2 regions of the Mesorhizobium sp. M0408 genome follow, and region 1 is predicted to be linked to the other one. Evidence: riboswitches for the same ligand, from Rfam matches in the RefSeq annotation. Region 1 holds a riboswitch; the other holds the start of a gene.
What was found. Region 1 has a riboswitch for thiamine pyrophosphate ahead of thiB (thiamine ABC transporter substrate binding subunit). Riboswitches for the same ligand answer to the same signal wherever they lie in the genome.
Positions count from the first base shown of each region.

Region 2: another riboswitch for thiamine pyrophosphate. It lies ahead of thiC (phosphomethylpyrimidine synthase ThiC); the one in region 1 lies ahead of thiB (thiamine ABC transporter substrate binding subunit).

Region 1 covers NZ_JAMYRO010000003.1:103,020-110,581, reverse strand. Annotated here, with positions in the region: gene NKI67_RS04540 (ABC-F family ATP-binding cassette domain-containing protein) at 1-1,427, opposite strand, end outside; gene NKI67_RS04535 (thiamine diphosphokinase) at 1,443-2,087, opposite strand; TPP riboswitch at 2,215-2,329, shown strand; gene thiB (thiamine ABC transporter substrate binding subunit) at 2,373-3,386, shown strand; gene thiP (thiamine/thiamine pyrophosphate ABC transporter permease) at 3,638-5,257, shown strand; gene thiQ (thiamine ABC transporter ATP-binding protein) at 5,254-6,045, shown strand; gene NKI67_RS04515 (M48 family metalloprotease) at 6,300-7,562, shown strand, end outside.
Region 2 covers NZ_JAMYRO010000002.1:91,326-98,887, forward strand. Annotated here, with positions in the region: gene NKI67_RS02610 (YybH family protein) at 330-533, opposite strand; gene NKI67_RS02615 (YybH family protein) at 552-785, opposite strand; gene NKI67_RS02620 (Fic family protein) at 1,928-3,472, shown strand; TPP riboswitch at 3,655-3,771, shown strand; gene thiC (phosphomethylpyrimidine synthase ThiC) at 3,876-5,711, shown strand; gene thiO (glycine oxidase ThiO) at 5,708-6,709, shown strand; gene thiS (sulfur carrier protein ThiS) at 6,678-6,875, shown strand; gene NKI67_RS02640 (thiazole synthase) at 6,877-7,562, shown strand, end outside.

The DNA.
Region 1 (7,562 bases):
CCATCCGGCGCGATGATGCTGGTCACGGTGCGGTCGAGGAAATCGCGATCGTGGCTGACCAGGATCACCGTGCCGGCAAAACCGGCGACCAGTTCCTGCAGCAGCTCCAGCGTCTCCATGTCGAGGTCGTTGGTCGGCTCGTCGAGCACAAGCAGGTTTGCCGGCCGCGCCAAAACGCGGGCGAGAATCAGCCGTGCCCGCTCGCCGCCCGAAAGCTCGCGCACCGGCGTGCGCGCCTGTTCCGGCTTGAACAGGAAGTCTTTCATGTAAGAGACGACGTGGCGCTGCTCGCCATTGATGACGAGGTTCTCGCCGCGCCCGTCGGTGAGATACTGCGCCAATGTCTCCTGCGGGTCGACGGCTTCGCGCTTCTGGTCGAGCGTGGCGATCTCCAGATTGGTGCCGAGCCGCACCGTGCCTGCGTCCGGCTTCAATTCGCCGGTCAGCATCTTCAACAGCGTCGTCTTGCCGGCGCCGTTCGGCCCGACCAGACCGACGCGATCGCCGCGCTGGATGCGGGTCGAGAATCCCTTGACCACGGTCAGATCGCCAAAGCTCTTCTCGATGTTCCTGGCTTCGATCACCAGCTTGCCGGATTCGGCGGCGTCGCTGGCTGTCATCGTCGCCGCACCCTCGGCGCCGCGATGACCACGAAAGCGCTGGCGCATGGTCTGCAACTCACCGAGCCGGCGCATGTTGCGCTTGCGCCGCGCTGTCACGCCATAGCGCAGCCAGTGCTCCTCGCGCACGATCTGGCGACCGAGCTTGTGCTGCTCGCGCTCTTCCTGCTCCAGCACCGTGTCGCGCCATTCCTCGAAATAGCCAAAGCCCTTGTCGAGACGGCGGGTCTGGCCGCGGTCGAGCCAGATTGTGGCGCGTGACACGCGCTCGAGAAAACGGCGGTCATGCGAGATGACGACCAGTGCCGAGGAGGTGCGGGCAAGCTCCTCCTCCAGCCATTCGATGACCGAAAGGTCAAGATGATTGGTCGGCTCATCGAGGAGGAGAATGTCGGGCTCCGGCGCCATGACGCGGGCGAGGGCGGCGCGCCGCGCCTCGCCGCCGGAGAGGTCGTTCGGCCGTTCCTCGCCGGTCAGGCCGAGATGCTCCATCAGATAGGTGGCGCGGTAGGGATCGTCGGCCGGCCCGAGCCCCGCCTCGACATAGGCGCGGACAGTCGCAAAGCCGTCCATGTCGGGCATTTGCGGCAAGTAGCGCACGGTCGCCGAAGGCTGGCGGAAGACTTCGCCGTCCTGCGGTTCGATCAGCCCGGCGGCGATCTTGAGGAGCGTCGACTTGCCAGAGCCGTTGCGGCCGACCAGGGCGATCTTGTCGCCAACTGAGGCCGTCAGGGCGGCACCGTCGAGCAGCGGCGTGCCGCCAAAGGTCAGCTTTATCCCGTCGAGATTGAGAAGCGGCGGCGCCATGTCAGCTTTCTGGGCTCAGCTTTCCGGAAAAGGGTAGGGATGCGCGAGCAGCAGCGCGCGGCCGCTGGCCAGCGCGATTTCCAGCCGGCCCCTGACCTCGTTGGAAATGGTCAGCGACGAGCCGAACGCAACCTCGACATGGTCGAGCGGCCATTTGGCGCCGGTGACTGTCAGGCCGGCGAGATCCGAAAAGCCGAGCACCGAAAACAGCGTGCCGTCGACATAGTCGAAGCCAGTCTTTCCAGGCAGCAAAGGAGTGCCTTCCTGTGCGCCGCTGGTCAAAAGCACTTCCGTTCCGCCTTCCGCCAGCCGGACGCTCAGCGCCAGATGCAGGAAGATGTGGTCGGTGCGTTTGCCGCCGAAGGCGCCTGCGAGCACAAGGCTGGTCGCACCGCGTTCGAGCGCGGCGGCGATAGCGAGTTCACCGTCGGTCTTGTCCTTTTCAGCGGGAAATACCTGCCGTGGCACGGCGGCCAGATCCTCCGGCAAATCGGCAGGCACCGAATCGAAATCGCCGACCCAGAGTTCCGGCCTCAGGCCCAGCATGCGGGCATGACCGATGCCGGCATCGGCGGCGATGACGCGCGAGCCTTCGACCTGGCGGTCGAGCAGCGGCGTGCGGATGAGATCGCCGCCAAGCAGGATGGTGAATGTGCTCATATCTCGTGGCCCTTACCAGCCCTGCCCCGGAAACGGAAGATGAAACGGCAGACGAAACGGAAGGCTGGGCTTTGGATGCCCGGCAAACTTCCGCTTGCGCAGCACTTCGGCCGGGCCTATGTGTCGCAACGCTCTAACGGGGTGCCGGACGCGATTTTCGCGGACCGGCTGAGAGGCAAGACTGCCAACCCGCTGAACCTGATCCGGTTTGTACCGGCGGAGGGATTAGACGTTTCGGACAGCCCGACGCCTCAATTCCTTTCAACGCGAACGAAGGAGGCGCCGATGCGCAGTTTTTTCCACTCTCTTGTCTCAATTGTCCTGCTTGCGGCATCCGCGCTCGCCCTGCCAGGGCAGGCATCGGCACAGGATAGACTGACGGTCTATACCTATGAAAGCTTCACCGCCGATTGGGGTCCGGGACCGGCGGTGAAGAAGGCCTTCGAGGCCGAATGCAGTTGCGTCGTCGAATTCGTCTCGGTCGCCGACGGCGTGGCGCTGCTCAACCGTGTGAAGCTGGAAGGCGCCGCGACCAAGGCCGACATCGTACTTGGCCTCGATACCAACTTAACCGCCGACGCCAAGGCAACCGGCCTGTTTTCGCTGCACGGCACCGTGTCGGGCGTCAGTGTGCCGGGCGGCTGGAGCGACGATATTTTCGTGCCGTTCGACTATGGCTATTTCGCCGTCGTCTACGATACCGAAAAACTGAAGAGCCCGCCGAAGAGCCTCAGGGAATTGGTCGAGGGCGATGCCGGAGAGAAGATCGTCATCCAGGATCCGCGCACCTCGACGCCGGGCCTTGGCCTGCTGCTGTGGGTCAAGTCGGTCTATGGCGACAAGGCGCCGGAAGCCTGGGCCAAACTCAAGGCGAAGGTGCTGACGGTAACGCCGGGCTGGAGCGAGGCCTACGGCCTGTTCACCAAGGGCGAGGCGCCGATGGTGCTGTCCTACACCACCTCGCCGGCCTACCACATGGTCGCCGAAAACACCGAGCGCTACCAGGCGGCGTCCTTCGAGGAGGGCGAATATCTGCAGATCGAGGTTGCGGGGATCACCACCAAGGGTGCGAAGAACCCGCTGGCAGAAAAGTTCATTGCCTTCATGACCGGACCGAAATTTCAGGATGTCATTCCCGAAACCAACTGGATGTTCCCGGCCGGCAAAACCGACAAGCCGCTCAACCCGGCGTTCGACAAGCTGGTCAAGCCGACCAAGACCTTGCTGTTCAGCCCGGAAGACGTCGCGGCCAACCGCAAGGCCTGGGTCGATGAGTGGCTTGCGGCGATGAGCAAGTAGGGCTCAAGCCTCGTCGGATGTTTGCGCCAAGCCACCCCCCTCTGGCCTGCCGGCCATCTCCCCCTCAAGGGGGGAGATCGGCAGCTTTGTCGCCTCTCCTCGTCCTGCCACTTGTGAGATTGGCGAAGGCGGCTGAGTGCGCAATCTCCCCCCTTGAGGGGGAGATGGCCGGCAGGCCAGAGAGGGGTGGGCTCGGCCATTGCCAGGTATTTCCTTCGATCAACACCTGTCGTAGTGTCGGGTAGCGCGACATGCGTACGCGTCATCCGGCCGATCCCCGCGTCACTGCCGGCATCGTCGCGCTCGCCGCCATCGCGCTGCTGATCGGCGGTGCATTCGCCGGGCTCGTCGTCGAAGCCACACGCGACCTGTCCGGCGCCGCCTCCGCTTTCGATTCCTATCTCTTGCGCGTCGTCCGTTTCACGCTCTGGCAGGCTCTGCTGTCGACCCTGCTCTCCGTCGCACCGGCGCTGTTCGTCGCGCGCGCCCTGTCGCGGCATCCGCGTTTTTTCGGGCGAGGCTTCATCCTCCAGCTTTTCGCCGTGCCGCTGGCGCTGCCGGCCATTGTTGCCGCACTCGGTGTCTTGGCGCTCTATGGCCGCGCCGGCTATTTTGCCGGCACGCTCGGCGCGCTAGGCGGCCAGAGCTGGCCCGGCATCTATGGCCTGTCGGGCATACTCGTCGCCCATGTCTTCTTCAACCTGCCGCTGGCGACGCGGCTGTTCCTGGAGGCGTTGCAGACCGTGCCGGCCGACCAATGGCGGCTGGCGAGCCAGCTTGGCATGGGTGCTGTGCCGGCCTTCCGGCTGATCGAATGGCCGCCGCTGCGTGCGGCCTTGCCGGGCGTTGCCGGGCTCGTTTTCATGCTGTGCATCACCTCCTTCACCATCGTGCTTACGCTCGGCGGCGGACCCAGCGCGACCACGCTGGAGGTTGCCATCTACCAGGCGCTGCGTTTCGACTTCGACCCGGCGCGGGCTGTGACGCTGACCCTGCTGCAGATTGCCCTGACCTTCGTCGTCGTGCTGGCCTTGACGCGGCTCGGCGCCAATATGGTCGGGGATGCCAATCTGCCGGTGGCGCCGCGCCGGTATTTTTCAGCCGGTGCGGCCGAGACCGTGCTGAACGCATTGGCGATCGGGCTGGCACTGCTGTTTGTCGCCGGGCCGATGGCGGCCACGTTGGCAGCCGGGCTTGGCGCCGATCTCGTCCGCCTGGCCGGCGAGAGCGCGGTGCGGCAAGCGACGGCGACCAGTGCCGTGCTCTCCCTCCTATCGGCGCTGCTCTCTGTGGCGTTGTCGCTGTCGCTGGTCATGGCGCGCCGGGCGCTGGCGCTCACCCGGCGGACAGGCCGGCGGACACTGCTCGAACATCTGGCCGACACCGGTGCGGGGTTCGTCCTGGTGGTGCCGCCCATCGTCATCGGCGCCGGCTGGTTCCTGCTCCTGCGCACCGTCGGCGATGTCTTTGCGATCGCCCCTGTCATGGTCGTTGCGGTCAATGCGGTGATGGCGATGCCGTTCGCCATCCGCGCCATCCGCCCTGCCTATGACGCGGCGAGCGAACGCCACGAACGGCTCTGTGCACAGCTTGGTATCTCGGGCTGGAACCGGTTGCGGCTGGTCGACTGGCCGTCGCTACGGAGGCCACTCGCCACCGGCTTCGCTTTCGCCATGGCGCTGTCGCTCGGCGATCTCGGCGTCATTGCGCTATTCGGCAGCGATTCCGTGCAGACCTTGCCCTATCTGCTGCTGGCGCGCATGGGCAGTTACCGCACCGAGGATGCGGCCGGGCTGGCGCTGCTGCTCGGCCTTGTCTGCCTGGCGCTGGTGTTGGCCGCGGACTGGCTGGGAAGGAGCGAGAAATCATGATGCCGATCAGCCCGGAACGGTCCATTTCGGTGGAAAAAGGCGCGGCCGTGCGGCTCGATAATGTCTCGTTCAGCTATGGTGAAACGCCGCTTGTATTCGATGTCGATTTCCCGGCGTCGGAAATCACCGCCATCATGGGGCCGAGCGGTTCGGGAAAGTCGACGCTGCTCAATCTGGTGGCCGGCTTCGAGACGCCGCGGTCAGGCCGCGTGCTGATCGGCGGCGCCGAAGTCAGCACTGCGCCGCCATCAGCGCGGCCGGTATCGATGGTGTTCCAGGAAAACAACCTGTTTGCCCATCTTTCCCTCGAGCAGAATGTCGGGCTCGGCCGCTCGTCTTCGCTCAGGCTGAGCGAGGCTGACCGCGCCGCAATCGCCGCAGCGCTGAAGCGCGTCGGCCTTGCCGGCAAGGAAAGCCGGCTGCCGCGCGAACTCTCGGGCGGCGAGCGGCAGCGCGTCGCGCTCGCCCGTGTCCTGGTGCGCGACCGGCCGGTGTTGTTGCTCGACGAGCCGTTCGCTTCGCTCGGACCGGCACTGCGCGACGACATGCTCGACCTGGTGGCCGACGTCCATTCGGAGCAGCGCATGACGGTGCTATTCGTCACGCACCAGCCGGACGATGCGCGCCGTATCGGCCAAAACATGATTTTCCTGGATGGTGGCACGGTTGCCGCGACGGGCACCGCGGCCGATTTTTTCGTCGGGGCTGGACCGGAGGCATTCCGACGCTATATCGGCTCGGGTCCGTTTGCGGTTGGATCACGAGATGTTGCCCGGAAGCGGACATAATTTATGGTCAAACCGGCGGAAGGCGAAGCGGCGCTTGCTTGCCATGGTCGAGGTAGTGTGGCTAGGTCCGCCAGGAGCTGGTCCGGCCTAGACCGTGATTTGCCCTTGCTGCCTCGTATCTGTCGGACGCACGAAGGACGCCGTAGCACTTGATTTTGCGCGTGATGCTTTCCGGAAATCGCGCCCGATTTTCGCGGTCACGTGCCAGGACTTGAAAGGACGCCGATCTGCCGACCGGCATCGACAATCGGAGGGTGAAACCGCTGGCGCGCTTTCTGGCGCTGGCCGGTCTTGCCGTGGCGCTGGCAAGCTGCCAGATGTTCACGCCTCCCGACGTGCAGGAATCGGGCTTCCAGCCCTCCGACAAGCCGATCACGGTCGACAATGTCGCCGCCAACGGCAAGCTCGCTCAACTGGCGAAGGCGCAGCACCCGCGCATCCTCGCCACCTATGGCGGCGAGTATTCCGACCCCAAGCTCGAGCGCATGGTGGCCAAGATCGTCGGCAGACTGACAGTGGTGTCGGCCAACCCAACCCAGACCTACCGCATCACCATCCTCAACTCGCCCAACGTCAATGCCTTCGCGCTGCCGGGCGGCTATCTCTACATCACCCGCGGGCTGCTGGCGCTGGCCAACGATTCCGCCGAGCTTGCCGCCGTCATCGCGCATGAGATGGGCCACGTTACGGCCAACCACGGCCTGCAGCGCCAGCAGCTGGAAGCCGAGGAGGGGTTGGCGACCAAGGTCGTTTCGGATGTGCTCGGCGACAACCCGACGGCCAAGGCGGCGCTGATCCGCGGCAAGCTGAGGCTGGCCCAGTTCTCGCGCAATCAGGAGCTGGAGGCCGACGCCATCGGCATCAAGTCGATCGGCGAAGCCGGTTTCGATCCCTACGCCGCCGGCCGCTTCCTGCAGTCGATGTCGGCCTATACCGATTTCCGCTCAATCAGCGGCGCTACCGACGCCAGCCTCGACTTCCTGGCGACGCACCCCAACACGCCGCAGCGTATAGACCTCGCGCAGCGCCACGCCCGCCAGTTCGGCGCGCCCGGTGTCGGGTCGCGCGACCGCGATTCATTTCTTGCCGGCGTAGACGGGCTACTTTACGGCGACACGCCGGAGGAAGGCTATGTGCGCGGCGAAACCTTCCTGCACCCTGGCCTCGGCGTGTCGTTCTCGGTGCCCAACGGCTTCGTCATCGACAATTCGGCGGCGGCGGTGACGGCGACCGGCCCGGGCGACATGGCGATCCGCTTCGACGGCGTTTCGATCGACAAGAACCGCTCGCTGACCGACTACATCCGCAGCGGTTGGGTTGCCGGCCTCAACGACAGCAGCGTGCGCCAGGAGACGATCAACGGCAACGAAGCGGCAACCGCGCATGCCGGCGCCGACGGCTGGCAATTCGATATTGCGGTGATCCGCGCCGGCGGCCAGGTCTACCGCTTGCTGACCGCGGCACCTTCGGCCAGCACCTCGCTGAGCACGGTGGCGCGCTCGGTCAGCGGCTCGTTC
Region 2 (7,562 bases), on a different contig from region 1:
ACCAAGCCGCTGGGCCATACCCGCTAGAGCGAAGCGTGCTGTCTCGCACATTAGCAATCCCTTGCTTAAGGCCGTGCACGCTCCAGACTCGTTTCATGAAGCGGGGAATTGGAATTGGCGACGTGGTCGCAATCACCGCGACTGATCAGCGATCCGCCAAATTGGCGGCAAATCCATTGGAAAGCGCGCCAGACCGAAGCTATACCGCGCGGTTAGCCGGTCCCCATCGTCCTGCCACTCGACAGCGCTGGCAATAGAGCACCAGATCCCGGTCAATACAGCCGCCCTACCCTTCGCAAGACGGTCGATGAGGGCCTGGATATCTATCCCTATTCGGCCGCACCTAAGTTCCAGATGTCCCGATGCAGGCGCCATGTCCCGTCGTCGCCCTTTTTCCAGACGACGAGATACTTGCCCGCGACGGTGGAGAGGGCGCCGCCTTTGCTCGGCACACCGAGCGTAAATGCGCCAACTTCGTAGGCGAGATTCCCGCTCCCTTCCACTTCCAGCGCCCTCAGGGTGAGATTCTTCATCCCGGCCTTGATTGCGCCCTACCAGAATTCTTCCACGCCCTTGCGGTCATCGACGCGTTTGCCGTCGGGTGGCAGCAGGGCGGCATCGTCGGTATACATTTGACCTACCGCTGCTGCGTTTCCGCTGTTGAAGGCGTCCATGAATTTTACCAACGCCGCTTCGATGTCCTCACGAGCCGAGTGGGCGGCCGCAGACAATGCAGACGAAAGAAGCAGCACAGCAGCAAATGCAAATGACTGAACCAGTCTCATTTCGTCCTCCCTTGCGTGCCCGACATGCCCACCCGATGAATAGCGCCGACCCGAGGGCGCCGCGGCGTTCGATGGCCAGGCGCGGATTATATTAGACTTATCTGATATGACGGCGCAAGCGCAGCTGCGACCCTCTGAACGACCAGCGTAGCAGCTGCCGGAGAGCTTCAAAGCGGCGGCTACCGCCTCACTGCCCTCCTCGTCTCGACGAAAGAGTTCGTTCGAATGATGCTTTTCCGTGGCTTTGCTCGCAAGTTTTCGTCAGCCAGCACAGGGCCTCCTCTTACGCTCGCTGGTCGTCAAGGCCCAGCGGCCACTAGCTGACAGTCCCCCCGCAGCCAAGCCGCTGGGCCCCTCGACGTGGGGAACGAGCATTGGAGACGATGTCGCGCTTTCCGTTACAGCCCGAAGGCGGGTGACAGATGACCGCGTCAGCCTCTCCACCCCGAGCTACGATTTCACGCATTCGATCAGGCACAGCTCTCTCGGGCTAGCGCGCCAAGCATGAGTCAGCTCCCGAATGAGCAGGTGCCGCCCAGTTCAGCTTCGGCCCTTGGGCGCGCAAAGTATTGGGCGAGATCGATCGGCAGTCCGGTCGGCAAATTGGGGCAGCGATGGCGAGAATGAATGCCAGGAACTTCCCTTCGGTGCCGCTTCGTCGATCTGTTTGCCGAGAAGACGCGCGCGCTGCGTGCCGCCCCCCATACCGCAGAGAACTCACTTCAGGTCACACACACACACGACGCCACCGAGATCCTGCATCACTTTTCTACTCCGACGCCGCCACGTCACCAAGATCGGTCGCGAGCGTGATCGCGGCTATCAAATCGGGATCGCGCACCGGAGCGCTCTATGAGTGAGCCCCGAACGGCGCGCTCGAGCAATCCGGCTCGACGTAAGGCGGGCCATCTGTGCCGGCCTCGTGACTAAGAGACGGGCGAATGGCGGTTCCTGGACTCACCTTTCTGGTCTGAAGTCGCTTCCTTGAGCCGGTGGCGGAGTTCTTGCTTGATCGACTTCAGCACCGTTTTAGAATCGGTTTTCGGAAAATTTGTCTTGTGGCATCAATTTTCATGGGATAGGATCATTTTTCGTAGGTTTTGGCCGACTAAACCAAAATTCGATGGAAGGATTCGCTTTTCATGCCTGCGGTGCAACAGCACCAATTTTCAGGTCCTGTTACCGTTTTTCAGGAAATCCGCCTTCCTGAAACGGCGACCCCGGCCGGGTACAGCGCCCTGATCGGAGCCTACAGGCTCGCCGCGCCCTTGCCCCGTAGGTTGTTCGCCACTGGCGAGCATCATCGCATTACCGAACGGGAAGGCTGGCGGATCATGACCCCCCGCCATGCCCCAAATCCTACCCTCGAAGGCCACCTGACCTTTGCGCTCAAGTACGAGGGACTGGACCTTGCCGTCCTCAAGCGGCTGTTCCAAGTGACCGGTCCCGCGCCGATCGAGGCGCTGGTCCGTGAAAGCCCGACCGGCAGTTATGCCCGCCGCATCTGGTTTTTATATGAATGGCTGAGGGGCGCGCGTATCGATCTGCCTGACGCGGAGGCCGGACGATACATTCCGGTTGTCGATCCCGAGCTGCAGTGGCCCGGACCCGACAAGACCGCTTCGCGCTATCGCGTAAGGGACAATCTCCCCGGCACGCGTGAGTTCTGCCCTCTGGTGTTCCGCACCAAGATTCTCGAAAAATTCATCGGCCTTGAACTACCGCGGCGCGCGGAGGCAATCGTAGCGGACGTGCCGCGCGACCTCCTTGCTCGGACCGCCGCCTTTCTTTTGCTCAAAGACTCGCGATCAAGCTATGCGATCGAGGGCGAGCACCCGCCGCAAGATCGCATCCAGCGCTGGGGCCGCGCCATCGGCGAAGCCGGCCGCTGGCCGATCGATCGCGATGAGCTGCTGCGTCTGCAAAGAATTGTACTTGGTGACGCTCGTTTCGTAAGACTTGGCTTCCGAAAAGAAGGAGGTTTCGTCGGTGAGCATGACCGAGACAACGGCACGCCCTTGCCCGATCACATCAGCGCTCGGCCCGAGGACCTGCCGCGGCTAATCGATGGAATGGCGGCGTTCGATCAGGGCCCCGCGCAAAAGCTTGATGCAGTCGTAGCCGCCGCAATCCTCGCCTTCGGTTTTGTCTACATTCACCCGTTCGAGGACGGAAACGGCCGCATTCACCGCTACCTAATCCACCACGTCCTTGCCATGCGCGGCTTCAATCCGCCGGGAGTGGTCTTTCCCGTCTCGGCCGCGATCCTGGACCAGATCAACGAGTACAGGGGCGTGCTCGAGAGCTATTCGCAGCGCCTTCTGCCGTTGGTGGAATGGGAACCGACGCCGCAATTCAACGTCCGGGTGCTGAATGACACCGGTGATTTCTACCGGTTCTTCGATGCAACCCCGCACGCCGAATTCCTCTATGCTTGCGTTCAGCGGACGATCGAACGGGACCTTCCCGAGGAAACCGCATTTCTGCAGCGCTACGATCAGTTCCGGCAGCAGGTGGACGCCTTTATCGACATGCCCGAGCGGTTGACCGATCTGCTCTTCCGTTTTCTTCACCAGAATGATGGACATCTATCGAACCGCGCGCGCGAAAAGGAATTCGCCGCGCTGACCAGTGACGAGGCAGGAAGAATCGAGGCGATCTACGCGCAAACCTTTGGTGCCCATTGAAGGTGTGATCATCAGGATTGATTTTTAGTCCGACGGTTTGCGATTCCCTTGTCCCTGCCTTCATCTCCGACGCTTGACTTGTCGCCGAGACATGCACGATTTTTTCCGCACGGTCTGACCGGCCGCCGATCAGCCGCGGCCAGAACGCGCTTGACAAACCGGAGCCGTCCCGTCCAACCTCACGCATTCACCAGGGGAGTCCCGGCAAGGGGCTGAGATACTGCTGGCATTCGCGGCGCAGTGACCCGTTGAACCTGATCCAGTTCATACTGGCGTAGGGACGGTGCAAGCGCTTTGCGGGAGTTTACGCCCGAGGTCCTGTTTCAGCAGGTCGCTAGAAGCGTCTTTTCATCCTTCCGGCACAGAACTGGGTCTCCAATGCAACGAGCAAAGGAGCCTCAAGATGAATGCCCTCACCCCCGCCGTCTCGACGGGACCGCTGCCTGCCTCACGCAAAATCCACAAATCCGGTACCATCCACCCGCAGCTCAGGGTGCCGATGCGCGAAATCTCCGTCCATCCGACGGCAGGCGAGCCGCCGGTGACCGCTTACGATCCGTCCGGCCCCTATACCGACCCGACTGTCGAAACCAGCATCGAAAACGGCCTTGCACGGCTTCGCCATGAATGGGTCACCGCGCGCGGCGATGTCGAAGCCTATGACGGCCGCCACGTCCGGCCAGAAGACAATGGGTTTGCGGCGGGCGAGCGCCTAACACCGGAATTTCCAGTCCGCAACCGGCCACTCCGGGCCCAGACCGGCAAGGCGGTGACACAGCTTGCCTATGCGCGCGCTGGCATCATCACGCCCGAAATGGAGTTCGTCGCCATCCGCGAGAACCTTGGTCGCGAGATCCTGCACGGCAAGCTTGAGCGCGACGGCGAGGCCTTCGGCGCGGCGATCCCCGACTTCGTCACGCCTGAATTCGTGCGCGAAGAGGTAGCGCGCGGACGCGCGATCATTCCCGCCAACATCAATCATCCCGAGAGCGAGCCGATGATCATCGGCCGCAATTTCCTGGTGAAGATCAACGCCAATATCGGTAATTCCGCCGTCACCTCCTCGATGGCGGAAGAGGTCGAAAAAATGGTGTGGGCGATCCGCTGGGGCGCCGACACAGTGATGGACCTATCGACCGGCCGCAACATCCACAACATCCGCGAATGGATCGTGCGCAATGCGCCGGTGCCGATCGGCACTGTGCCGCTCTACCAGGCGCTCGAAAAGGTCGGCGGCATTGCCGAGGACCTGACCTGGGAAGTGTATCGCGACACGCTGGTCGAGCAGGCCGAACAGGGCGTCGACTATTTCACCATCCATGCCGGCGTGCGGCTGCACTACATCCCGCTGACCGTTGACCGGGTCACGGGTATCGTCTCGCGCGGCGGCTCCATCATGGCCAAATGGTGCCTGCACCATCACCGGGAGAGCTTCCTCTACGAGCATTTCGCTGAAATCTGCGACATCTGCCGCGCCTATGATGTGTCCTTTTCGCTCGGCGACGGCCTTCGTCCCGGCTCGATTGCCGATGCCAACGACGCGGCGCAATTCGCCGAGCTGGAAACGCTCGGCGAGCTGACGCAGATCGCCTGGGCGAAAGATTGCCAGGTGATGATCGAGGGGCCCGGCCACGTGCCGATGCACAAGATCAAGGCGAACATGGACAAGCAGCTCGCCGTCTGTGGCGAGGCGCCGTTCTATACGCTTGGACCGCTGACGACCGACATCGCGCCGGGCTACGACCACATCACTTCCGGCATCGGCGCGGCGATGATCGGCTGGTTCGGAACGGCCATGCTCTGCTACGTCACGCCCAAGGAGCATCTCGGCCTTCCCGACCGCGATGACGTCAAGACCGGCGTGATCACCTACAAGATCGCAGCGCACGCGGCCGACCTGGCGAAGGGCCACCCGGCGGCGAAAGTCAGGGATGACGCCCTTTCCCGCGCGCGCTTCGAGTTCCGCTGGGAGGACCAGTTCAACCTGTCGCTCGACCCCGAAACCGCACGGTCCTTCCACGACCAGACCTTGCCCAAGGAGGCGCACAAGCTGGCGCATTTCTGCTCGATGTGCGGACCGAAATTCTGCTCGATGCGCATCTCTCACGACATCCGCGCCGAGGCACAGAAAGAGGGCATGGCGGCGATGGCGGCGAAATACCGCGAGGGCGGCGATCTCTACGTGCCAGCGGACGAGACCGGCGCACCGCTCACGCCTCAGCCAGGTAAGCCATCATGAAGGTGCTGATAAAGGGGGCCGGCGTCGCCGGCCTCACCGCCGCCTTCGAACTCGCCGCCCGCGGCGCGACGGTCACTGTCGCCGAGATCCGGCATGGCCTTGGAGGCAATGCGTCGTGGTTCGCCGGCGGCATGCTGGCGCCATGGTGCGAGCGTGAAAGCGCCGAGCAGCCGGTGCTGGACCTTGGACGTGACGCTGCCGACTGGTGGGATGCGGTGCTGCCGGGTCAGGTGACACGGGGCGGAACACTTGTCGTGGCCCCCCCGCGTGATGCCGGCGAGCTCGACCGCTTCGCCAGCCGCACGTCGGGCCATCGGCGTGTCGATGAAGACGAAATTGCGCTCCTGGAACCCGACCTCGCCGGCCGCTTCCGGCGCGGACTGCTCTTCCCAGATGAGGCTCATCTCGACCCGCGCCAGGCGATGGCAGCACTTCATGACAAGCTCGCAGCCATGGGTGTCAAATTCCACTTCGGCACCGACGCCCGGCATGTTTCCGGTTTCGATCGTCAGATCGACTGCCCGGGGATGGCCGCCGTCGATGACAGGCTTCGCGGCGTTCGCGGCGAAATGCTGATCCTAAACACGCCAGACTTCTCGCTGTCGCGCCCCGTCAGGATGCTGCATCCGCGCTTTCCACTCTATGCAGTGCCGCGCACCGACCACCGTTTCATGATCGGCGCGACGATGATTGAAAGCCAGTCCGCCCGACCAGTCACGGCGCGTTCGATGATGGAGCTTCTGGGTGCCGCCTATGCCCTTCATCCGGCCTTTGGCGAGGCCGAGATCGTTGAAGCCGGTGTCGGCGTCCGTCCAGCCTTTCCCGACAATTTGCCGCGCGTCGAAACGAACGGTGAGATCATCGCGATCAATGGGCTCTATCGTCACGGTTTTCTTCTCGCCCCCGCCATGGCGCGCCAGGCTGCCGACCTGGTTTTCAATCAAGACAGAACCAAGGAGCTTGCTCATGAAACTGATGGTCAACGGCGAAGCGCATGAGGTTGCCGCCACCACGCTGGCCGAGCTGCTTGCCGCGCTTGACTATGAGGGCGATTGGCTGGCGACCGCCGTCAACAGCGACCTCGTACATAAGGCCAACCGGGCAGAATTCCGGTTGAGCGATGGCGACCGGATTGAAATCCTCTCGCCCATGCAGGGAGGCTAGCATGTTCGACCTTCTCGGGACGACGCTTCCTTCTCGCCTGCTTCTGGGCACGGCTCAATACCCTTCGCCGGCCATCCTTGCCGACGCGGTCAAGGTGTCGGGCACCTCGGTGGTGACCGTCTCGTTGCGCCGTGAAATGGCAGGCGGCAGGGCTGGCGAAAAATTCTGGTCGTTGATCCGCTCGCTTGGTGTCAGAATCCTGCCCAACACTGCTGGCTGCCACTCCGTCAAGGAAGCGGTCACGACCGCACAAATGGCGCGCGAAGTCTTCGGCACGCCCTGGATCAAGCTCGAAGTGATCGGCAATCACGACACGCTGCAGCCGGACGTGTTCGGTCTGCTCGAAGCCGCCCGCATCCTGTGCGAGGACGGTTTTGCGGTGTTCCCGTATACTACCGACGACCTTGTCGTCGCCGAGCGGCTGCTTGCGGCGGGCTGCAAGGTCTTGATGCCCTGGTGCGCACCGATCGGTTCCGCCCTCGGGCCGGTCAACATCATGGCGCTGCGCTCGATGCGCGGACATTTCCCTGATGTCCCGCTGATCGTGGATGCTGGTCTCGGACGGCCATCGCACGCGGCAACAGTCATGGAGTTCGGCTTTGATGCTGTGCTCCTGAACACAGCGGTCGCCAAGGCGGCCGATCCGGTCGGCATGGCGTGTGCGTTCGGCAAGGCGGTCGAGGCCGG